DNA from 2 places in the Rhodoferax sp. GW821-FHT09E07 genome. Region 2 is predicted to be linked to the other one. Evidence: predicted binding sites of a transcription regulator. Region 2 holds the regulator's gene; the other holds the start of a gene.
The links. The regulator NrdR, encoded in region 2, represses ribonucleotide reductase genes. The targets are predictions, from matches to a motif close to CACNANATNTNGTG.

Region 1: the regulator NrdR is predicted to act here: its motif matches at 1,891-1,904, upstream of AC07OE_RS11885 (ribonucleoside-diphosphate reductase subunit alpha).

What each region holds. Positions count from the first base shown of each region.
Region 1 covers NZ_JBWKOP010000005.1:291,814-296,232, reverse strand. The annotation lists gene AC07OE_RS11895 (sigma-54-dependent transcriptional regulator) at 1-1,045, shown strand, start outside; gene ampD (1,6-anhydro-N-acetylmuramyl-L-alanine amidase AmpD) at 1,038-1,637, shown strand; gene AC07OE_RS11885 (ribonucleoside-diphosphate reductase subunit alpha) at 2,003-4,419, shown strand, end outside.
Region 2 covers NZ_JBWKOP010000002.1:439,580-443,998, forward strand. The annotation lists gene AC07OE_RS05225 (lytic transglycosylase domain-containing protein) at 1-167, shown strand, start outside; ZMP/ZTP riboswitch at 186-313, shown strand; gene glyA (serine hydroxymethyltransferase) at 355-1,599, shown strand; gene nrdR (transcriptional regulator NrdR) at 1,616-2,065, shown strand; gene AC07OE_RS05240 (GspH/FimT family pseudopilin) at 2,079-2,621, opposite strand; gene AC07OE_RS05245 (type IV pilin protein) at 2,628-3,053, opposite strand; gene AC07OE_RS05250 (pilus assembly protein) at 3,085-4,419, opposite strand, start outside.

The sequences.
Region 1 (4,419 bases), on a different contig from region 2:
CCAGGCCGCGTTGAACCGCTTGGCCGGCAGCTCCGCCACCATGCAGAGCGTGAAAGAGCGCATCGTCAAAGTAGCCCGCAGCATGGCACCGGTATTGGTGCGCGGCGAGTCGGGCACTGGCAAGGAGCTCGTGGCCAGTGCGGTGCATGCGAACAGCCACCGCGCCAGCGGCCCCTGGGTGGCGGTCAACTGCAGCGCAATCCCTGAAAATCTGATGGAGGCCGAATTTTTCGGTGCACGCAAAGGTGCCTACACAGGCGCGACACAGGACCGGGGCGGCTTCTTCCAGGCGGCGCATGGCGGCACCCTGTTTCTCGATGAAATTGGGGATTTGCCACTGGCCATGCAATCCAAGCTGCTGCGAGCTATCCAGGAGCGGCATGTACGTCCCCTTGGCTCGCAACAGGAAGAGGCGGTGGATGTACGCATCGTCAGCGCCACCCACAAAGACTTGGTCGCCGAGGTTCAAGCCGGGCGCTTCCGCCAGGATTTGTTCTACCGCCTCAACGTGATCGATCTCTACATCCCGCCGCTACGGGAACGCTGCGAGGACCTGCCTGCGCTGTGCGATGCGCTGCTCGCGCGCATCGCACAGGAATCTGGCACCTTGCCAGCGCAGCTATCCCCCTACGCGGCAAACCAGCTCGTCCAGATGCCTTTGCTGGGTAATGTGCGCGAACTCGAAAATCTGCTACACCGGGCGGTAGCGCTCTCAGACGGGGCCATGCTGGAACTGGATACCCACCCCTTGGCCACGACCCCGACTCCTCTACAAGCGGACGATACACCTGCAGCACCTCCGCCCCTACAACACGCGAACGTGCCAGCCCCGCCTGTTGCGCCGCCCATCGAAATTCCGAAGGACTTGCAGCGCCATCTCGATATGCAGGAGCGGGAAATTTTGGTACGTACCCTCAGAGAAACCCGCTACAACCGCACAGTCGCGGCCCAGCGGCTGGGCATCAGCCTGCGGCAAATCCGCTACCGCATGGCGCGCCTGCAGATCGACGTACCCAACGCATCAGACGAAACACCCGATGCCTGAGCCTCACACGCCACTGTGGAACAACGGGTGGTACCGCTTTGCGCATCGCCTGGGGTCGCCTAACTTTGGTCCTCGCCCCCCTGCCACACAGGTGGACCTGATCGTGCTGCATTCCATCAGCCTACCCCCAGGTCAATACGGTACCGGCCAAGTGCAACGGCTGTTCACCAATACCCTGGACTGGAACGCACACCCTTATTTCAAGAGCATCCAGGGCATGCAGGTATCAGCCCACTTTTTTGTGCAGCGCAACGGTGATATCTGGCAGTTTGTAAGTTGCGACGCCCGCGCCTGGCACGCCGGCGTGTCCCGTTACCGCGGCAGGGACAACTGCAACGACGATTCCATCGGCATTGAACTCGAAGGCCTGGAAGGCCATACCTTTGAACCTGCGCAATATGAAGCCCTGCAAGCTTTATGTCCTGCCATCGCCCAGCAATATCCCATTCAGCACATTGCGGGCCATGAGCACGTCGCTCCGGGGCGCAAAGCCGATCCGGGGCCTGGTTTTGCCTGGTCAGAGCTGCAGAAAATTCTGGGATTGCCAACCGAGTGTTTTCCCTCGGGAAGCACGACGCCGACAACGCCATAAAAATATTTCGTAACTATTTGGCGCGCCTGCAGAGTTCGCTAGCGCACCTGCCCGCCACGGCTGGTGCAGCAACCATGCGCCTTTCAAGGGCAAATCACTCCAAAAAGCGCACCAAATGGCGCTGAGCTGCCGAAAAAGCCCATCTGGCAAGGGCTTGCGATTGCGCGCCAAATATCGCCTGCCACCGGGCCCCAGCGGCACGACCACACAAGCAGGCGGTACACTACCGGTAGTGGCTTGTAACCACCCCAGACCCCAGATATAGTGTGCACTGCTGAAGTCGCACACCGACGGATCCAACCACTACAGCGCCAGCCGACGGGTCACCAGGCACACATAAAAACACTGATTTAGACGAGGAAATCATGCAATCCATTTCTACCGTAAGCCCAGCATCCTCTGCCACCCTGCTGACCGTGCACAGCACGGCCGCTGCAGAAGGTGGTGCGGTCAATACCCTGGCCCACTACCAAATCATTCGCCGCAATGGCGCAGTGGTCCCCTTCGAGCCCAACAAAATCGCCGTGGCCCTGATGAAGGCTTTCTTGGCGGTGCATGGCACCCAAGGTGCCGCATCCGCCAGCGTGCGCGAGACGGTGGACGGCTTGACCCAACAGGTCATCCGCGCGTTGATGCGTTCGCGCCCCGGTGGCGGCACCTTCCCTATTGAAGACGTGCAAGACCAAGTGGAATTGGGCTTGATGCGTGGCGGCCACCACGAGATTGCCCGTGCCTACGTGTTGTACCGCGAACGCCGCACCCAGGAACGTGCCAAGCAGGTTGCACAAGCCGCACCTGCTCTGCCCACCATCCATGTGCTGGAAGACGGTCAACGCATTGCGCTGGACCTGAACCAGCTCAAATCTCGCATTGAAGCGGCATGCACGGGACTGGGCGCGGATGTCAAGGCTGATCCTATCGTCGCCGAAACCATGCGCAACCTGTATGACGGCGTACCGATGGACGAGGTGTACAAGGCTTCGATCCTGGCTGCCCGCACCCTGATCGAAAAGGATCCGGACTACACCTACGCCACCGCACGCCTGTTGTTCCATACCATTTCCCGTGAAGTGCTGGGCCGTGATGTGGCCCAAGCCGACATGCAGGAAGCCTATGCCGACTATTTCCCCGGCTTTATCAAGCGCGGTGTGGATGCCGAGCTGCTGGATGAAAAACTGCTGCAGTTCGATCTGAAGCGCCTGGGAGCTGCCGTCAAGGCCAGCCGCGACCTGCAGTTTGACTACCTGGGCCTGCAGACCCTGTATGACCGCTACTTCCTGCACGAAGGCAAGACCCGCATCGAACTGCCCCAGGCTTTCTTCATGCGCGTGGCCATGGGCCTGTCCCTCAATGAGATCGACCGCGAAGCCCGCGCCATCGAGTTCTACGAAGTGCTGTCCAGCTTCGACTTCATGTCCAGCACGCCCACGCTGTTCAACAGCGGCACGCTGCGTTCGCAACTCTCCAGCTGCTACCTGACCACCGTGCCCGACGACCTGGACGGCATCTACGAATCCATCAAGGAAAACGCCCTGCTCTCTAAATTTGCGGGCGGCCTGGGCAATGACTGGACCCGCGTGCGGGCCCTGGGCTCCCATATCAAGGGCACCAACGGCGAATCCCAGGGCGTGGTTCCTTTCCTCAAAGTGGTGAACGACACCGCCGTTGCAGTGAACCAGGGCGGCAAGCGCAAGGGCGCGGTGTGTACCTACCTGGAAACATGGCACCTGGACATCGAAGAATTTCTGGAACTGCGCAAGAACACCGGCGACGACCGCCGCCGCACGCACGACATGAACACCGCCAACTGGATCCCTGACCTGTTCATGCGCCGCGTGATGGAAAAAGGCACGTGGACCCTGTTCTCGCCCTCCAACGTTCCTGACCTGCATGATCTGTTTGGCGCCGACTTCGAAAAAGCCTACGTGGCCTACGAAGCCAAGGCCGCACGCGGTGAAATCAAGCCCTCGCGCACCGTGGAAGCCAGCGACCTGTGGCGCAAGATGCTCACCATGCTGTTTGAAACCGGCCACCCATGGATTACCTTCAAGGATGCCTGCAACGTTCGCTCGCCCCAGCAACATGCCGGCGTAGTGCATTCGTCCAACCTGTGCACCGAGATCACACTCAACACCAGCGACACCGAAACCGCCGTCTGCAATCTGGGTTCGGTCAACCTGCGCCAGCACTTGAAAGACGGCAAGCTGGACCACGACAAGCTCAAGCGCACCATTGGCACTGCCATGCGCATGCTGGACAACGTGATCGACATCAACTACTACGCCGTCAAGAAGGCGCGTGACTCGAACATGCGCCACCGTCCCGTGGGCTTGGGCGTTATGGCCTTCCAGGACAGCCTGTATGCCCTGCGCATTCCTTACGCGAGCGACGCCGCTGTGCAGTTTGCCGACGAGTCCATGGAAGCCATCAGCTACTACGCCTATTGGGCGTCCACGGAATTGGCCCGTGAACGCGGCCAGTACTCCAGCTTCAAGGGTTCTCTGTGGGACAAGGGCATCCTGCCACCCGACACCCTGGACATGCTGGCCCAGGCCCGCGGCGGCTATGTGGAAGTGGATCGCTCCGCCACCCTGGACTGGGATGCCCTGCGCAAGAAGATTGCACAGGACGGCATGCGCAACTCCAATTGCGTGGCCATTGCGCCTACTGCCACCATCTCCAACATCATTGGTGTGGACGCCTCCATCGAGCCGTGTTTCGGCAACCTGTCGGTGAAGTCCAACCTGTCGGGCGAGTTCACCGTCATCAACAGCTACCTGGT
Region 2 (4,419 bases):
GCGGCTACAGCGCCAAGGTGCTGGCAGAGCATGCCCGTCTGCAGCTGGTAGCCTCCGGTCGTGCCGTGCCGATGGCATCCCCGATGCCCGTACCCGTGAAATTGCAGCCCCCCACAACGGCAACGCCCACCACCGTGGAAAACGTGGCCACTATCGCCAATTCCTGAGCTGACTCGGGTAAACTCCTTTCTGCACGCGACTGGCGATAGGCGCCTGATCCCTCCGGATCATCGGCGCTGACGTGGGACACCACTGGGAAGCGTGCCGCAACCCTTTTCGGGATTGTGTTCAGCCGTTCGCCTGGGCAGCCCTGTGTCTTTTTGACCCACAGGCCATTTGTCTTTTAGGACTGCCATGTACGACCGCAACATCCTCGTAGAACAAGCTGACCCCGAACTGTGGGCCGCCATCCAGGCCGAGAACGCCCGCCAGGAACACCACATCGAGCTGATCGCCAGCGAAAACTATGCCTCCCCGGCCGTCATGGCCGCCCAGGGCAGCCAGCTGACCAACAAGTACGCCGAAGGCTACCCCGGCCGCCGCTACTACGGTGGCTGTGAGCATGTGGATGTTGCCGAGCAACTGGCCATCGACCGCATCAAGCAAATCTTCGGCGCCGAAGCCGCCAACGTGCAGCCCCACTGCGGCGCATCCGCCAACGAAGCCGTCTTCCTCGCCTTCCTGAAGCCCGGCGACACCATCATGGGCATGAGCCTCGCCGAAGGCGGCCACCTGACCCACGGCATGGCCCTCAACATGAGCGGCAAGTGGTTCAACGTTGTCTCTTACGGCCTCAACGCCAAGGAAGAGATCGACTACGACGCGATGGAGCGCAAGGCCCATGAAACCAAACCCAAGCTGATCATCGCTGGCGCTTCTGCCTACTCCCTGGCCATCGACTTTGAACGCTTCGCCAAGGTTGCCAAGAACGTCGGTGCCATCTTCATGGTCGACATGGCCCACTACGCCGGCCTGATCGCCGCTGGTGTGTACCCCAACCCCGTGCCCCACGCCGACGTGGTGACCTCCACCACCCACAAGAGCCTGCGCGGCCCCCGTGGTGGCATCATCCTGATGAAAGCCGAGCACGAAAAGGCCATCAACAGCGCCATCTTCCCCGGCCTGCAAGGCGGCCCGCTGATGCATGTGATCGCAGCCAAGGCCGTGGCTTTCAAGGAAGCACTAAGCCCCGAGTTCAAGATTTACCAGCAGCAAGTGGCCCGCAACGCCAAGATCGTGGCCGAAACGCTGACCGCACGCGGCCTGCGCATCGTCAGCGGCGGCACCGACAGCCATGTCATGTTGGTGGACCTGCGTTCCAAGGGCATCACCGGCAAGGAAGCCGAGGCCGTTCTGGGCGCAGCCCACATGACGATCAACAAGAACGCCATCCCCAACGACCCCGAAAAGCCCATGGTCACCAGCGGTATCCGTGTCGGCACACCCGCCATGACCACCCGCGGCTTCAAGGACGAGGAAGCCCGCGCCACGGCCAACCTGATTGCCGACGTGCTGGACAACCCGCGCGACGAGGCCAACATCGCCGCCGTGCGCGCCAAGGTGCACGCCCTGACCTCGCGCTTCCCGGTCTACAAGTAAGTCAGGCCAACCCTCGATGAAGTGCCCGTTCTGCAGTCATTCGGAAACCCAGGTGGTGGAGACCCGGATTTCTGAGGACGGGGACTTCATTCGCCGCCGCCGCCAGTGCGGATCGTGCGAAAAGCGCTTCACCACCTATGAGCGCCCGGACGTCAACTTCCCGGCCATCGTCAAGAAAGACGGTCGCCGCATCGAGTTTGAACGCGCCAAACTGCTCGCCTCCATGAACCTGGCCCTGCGCAAACGGCCCGTGAGCACCGAGCAAATCGACAGCGCCATCGAGCGCATCGAAGAAAAACTCCTCAACCTGGGCCTGCGCGAAGTCCAGTCCACCCGCATCGGCGAGCTCGTCATGCGCGAACTCAAGAAGCTCGACAAAGTGGCATATGTACGCTTTGCCAGCGTTTATCGGAGTTTTGAGGATATTGATGAGTTTAAGACGTTGGTGGATGAGGTGAGTCGGTAACCCATTCATTCAATTAGCTGCAAGATGCCTCCCTACTCGGATCGCAGATGCGGGGGCGCCCTGAAAGGCTCACAACGATACGCCTCTCCCGTCCACCCTCCGTAGCTAAAAAAGACAAACTACTGTTCATTGCACCAACGTAGCCAGGGCATGAATATGAAAAACCGGCGGGTGAGTATGCAAAAAAAGGACTGGTATGCGCGAAGGCATTATTAGTGTTGGCTGCTCCCACCACCACAAAATTACCAATACTCGGCGTTTTTCCAAAAACACTGCCTTGTGGAGTGCAACTGTTATTAACAGCAGTTATGTACCACCCACTCGCCCAACTTACTCCATCGGTAGGAAAAACCGCCATATTCGAGCCTTGGCGCAACGCCTCTGCTCTTGCTTGCATCAGCGAAACCAACAGTTCACTACTTGCATTACTAAGCTGTTGATTAATTATGAAAATTCGATAGGATGGAATAGCCAAGGAAGTCAACAATGCCAAAATGGCCAAAGTGACCACCAATTCAATTAATGTAAAACCCTTCGCTAGACGGTATGTGTACATAATGGCTCAGTTGGTCCAGCATTTTGTCTGATCTGTTCCACTACAACCACGGGTTCCATCGCTTTGAAGCGTGATATTACCAACTACCGGATCTGCTCGCACAAAAGTTCCAGTCACTGTAACGCAAGCATTCAATGCCGACCCCGAACAAACAGCAGCAGAGAGCGTGCATGCACTTGATGATAAAGAGTCTCCGGAAAATTGCTTCATAGGGACATTTGTCGCCGAACTAGTAAATGCAAGATATGTGTTCTGCGCCGTGTAATAGCGCTCCTGCTGCTGCATAACCTGCAGAATCCCAGCACGACATTCTGTACGCTTACTCCGCAAAACGTAGCTCTGATACGACGGAAACGCAACAGAAGCAAGCAGTCCAACAATGGCAACAGCTACCATTAATTCGATCAGAGAAAAACCTCTTATTTTTGGCATATATAAAGTCCAATTGAGAAACTATGGAACTTTAAAAGTCGGTGATTTCACGCCAACTGATACGCCCTGCTCTTGTGGTCACAGTACTCTCCTGCGTATTTAATCCACCACCCACGCCCGGGCTGATGGAATTCACTTTCTTTGTCACCACATATCGTCCCGACGAATCCCTTGTACTCCACGCCGTATCTCCGACCTCCAGCAAAGAGGCACTACCAAGATAACCTTGTGTATTATTTGATCCTGTAGTAACAAAGGTAAATCCGGTATTGGGATTGTAGCGATACTGGTTAGAACCTCCAGTAGTGTCGCACGGATCCCCCCCAGGTACGGTAGAGTTAACAGCCATAAGTCCACTATCAATCGTTGGATCAACAGCCACCCGCTCCATAGTGGAAGAGAAATCCGCCACCCATCCTCTATATTGGCCAACGCCAGTCCCATAGCTAAATGACGCGCCCGAAATCGACACAGTAGTTGTCCCGGATGTAACGACCAGAGTTCGCGTAATTAATCCATTAATAGTATTTGGAGAAGAGCCTGTTACGATGCGCTCAAATTTATTACCGTCATCCGAATCCCAAATACCATACAAAGACTGCTGTGCGGCAGAAGTTGAGAGCGCATCTGATGGCTCAATGAACTTGCCCGTACCAAATCCAATTTGAAAACCACTAGACGGATTCAATGACACCGAAGGGATGACTGTAATAGGTTGCGTCGCAGAACCGGAAGCATTTCTGGCAATAAAAAATACAGAAGCTTTCGCCGAACCCTGCCACGTAGAAGAGTCACCCCGTAAATCAAACCGCCACATATTACCTTGCAAATCCCCGGCATAAGCAAATACAGCATTGCCGTAAATACCCGTAGCAACACCTGGCATTGCCAAACCCGTAGCATCACTGTTTCCTGCAGTAAAAGCTGAATTGTCAGCAATTATCTTGTAGTAGTTTACCCCTTGAGTCCAGGCATCCCCTGCAGGCTTCCCAAGATCCAGTAAAAATAGAGCCTGCTTATCATTGATACCACCGCCATTGTAATTATTATAGCCACTGCTAACCAACGCAAACCATTTATAGATCGGCGCGGCGCTGGAATTTCCATTTACCGCTAACTTAACAATTTTTGGCTCACCCAAAAGATTGCCCATATCAGCGTCATCGGAATTAGTAAACTCCCATAAAACATTGCCGGAGTTAAAAGTAGATGGGCTTGTAACATCCAAGGCAAACACCCCCTTTGCCCCTCCCCCCATTCCACTAACCAATGCAGTGCCCCAGTCGACGGAACCACTGACTGATTTATAAATTTTGGCTTCATTCACAGTTATAGAGCCATCGACATAGGCCTCTTTTACGTATCC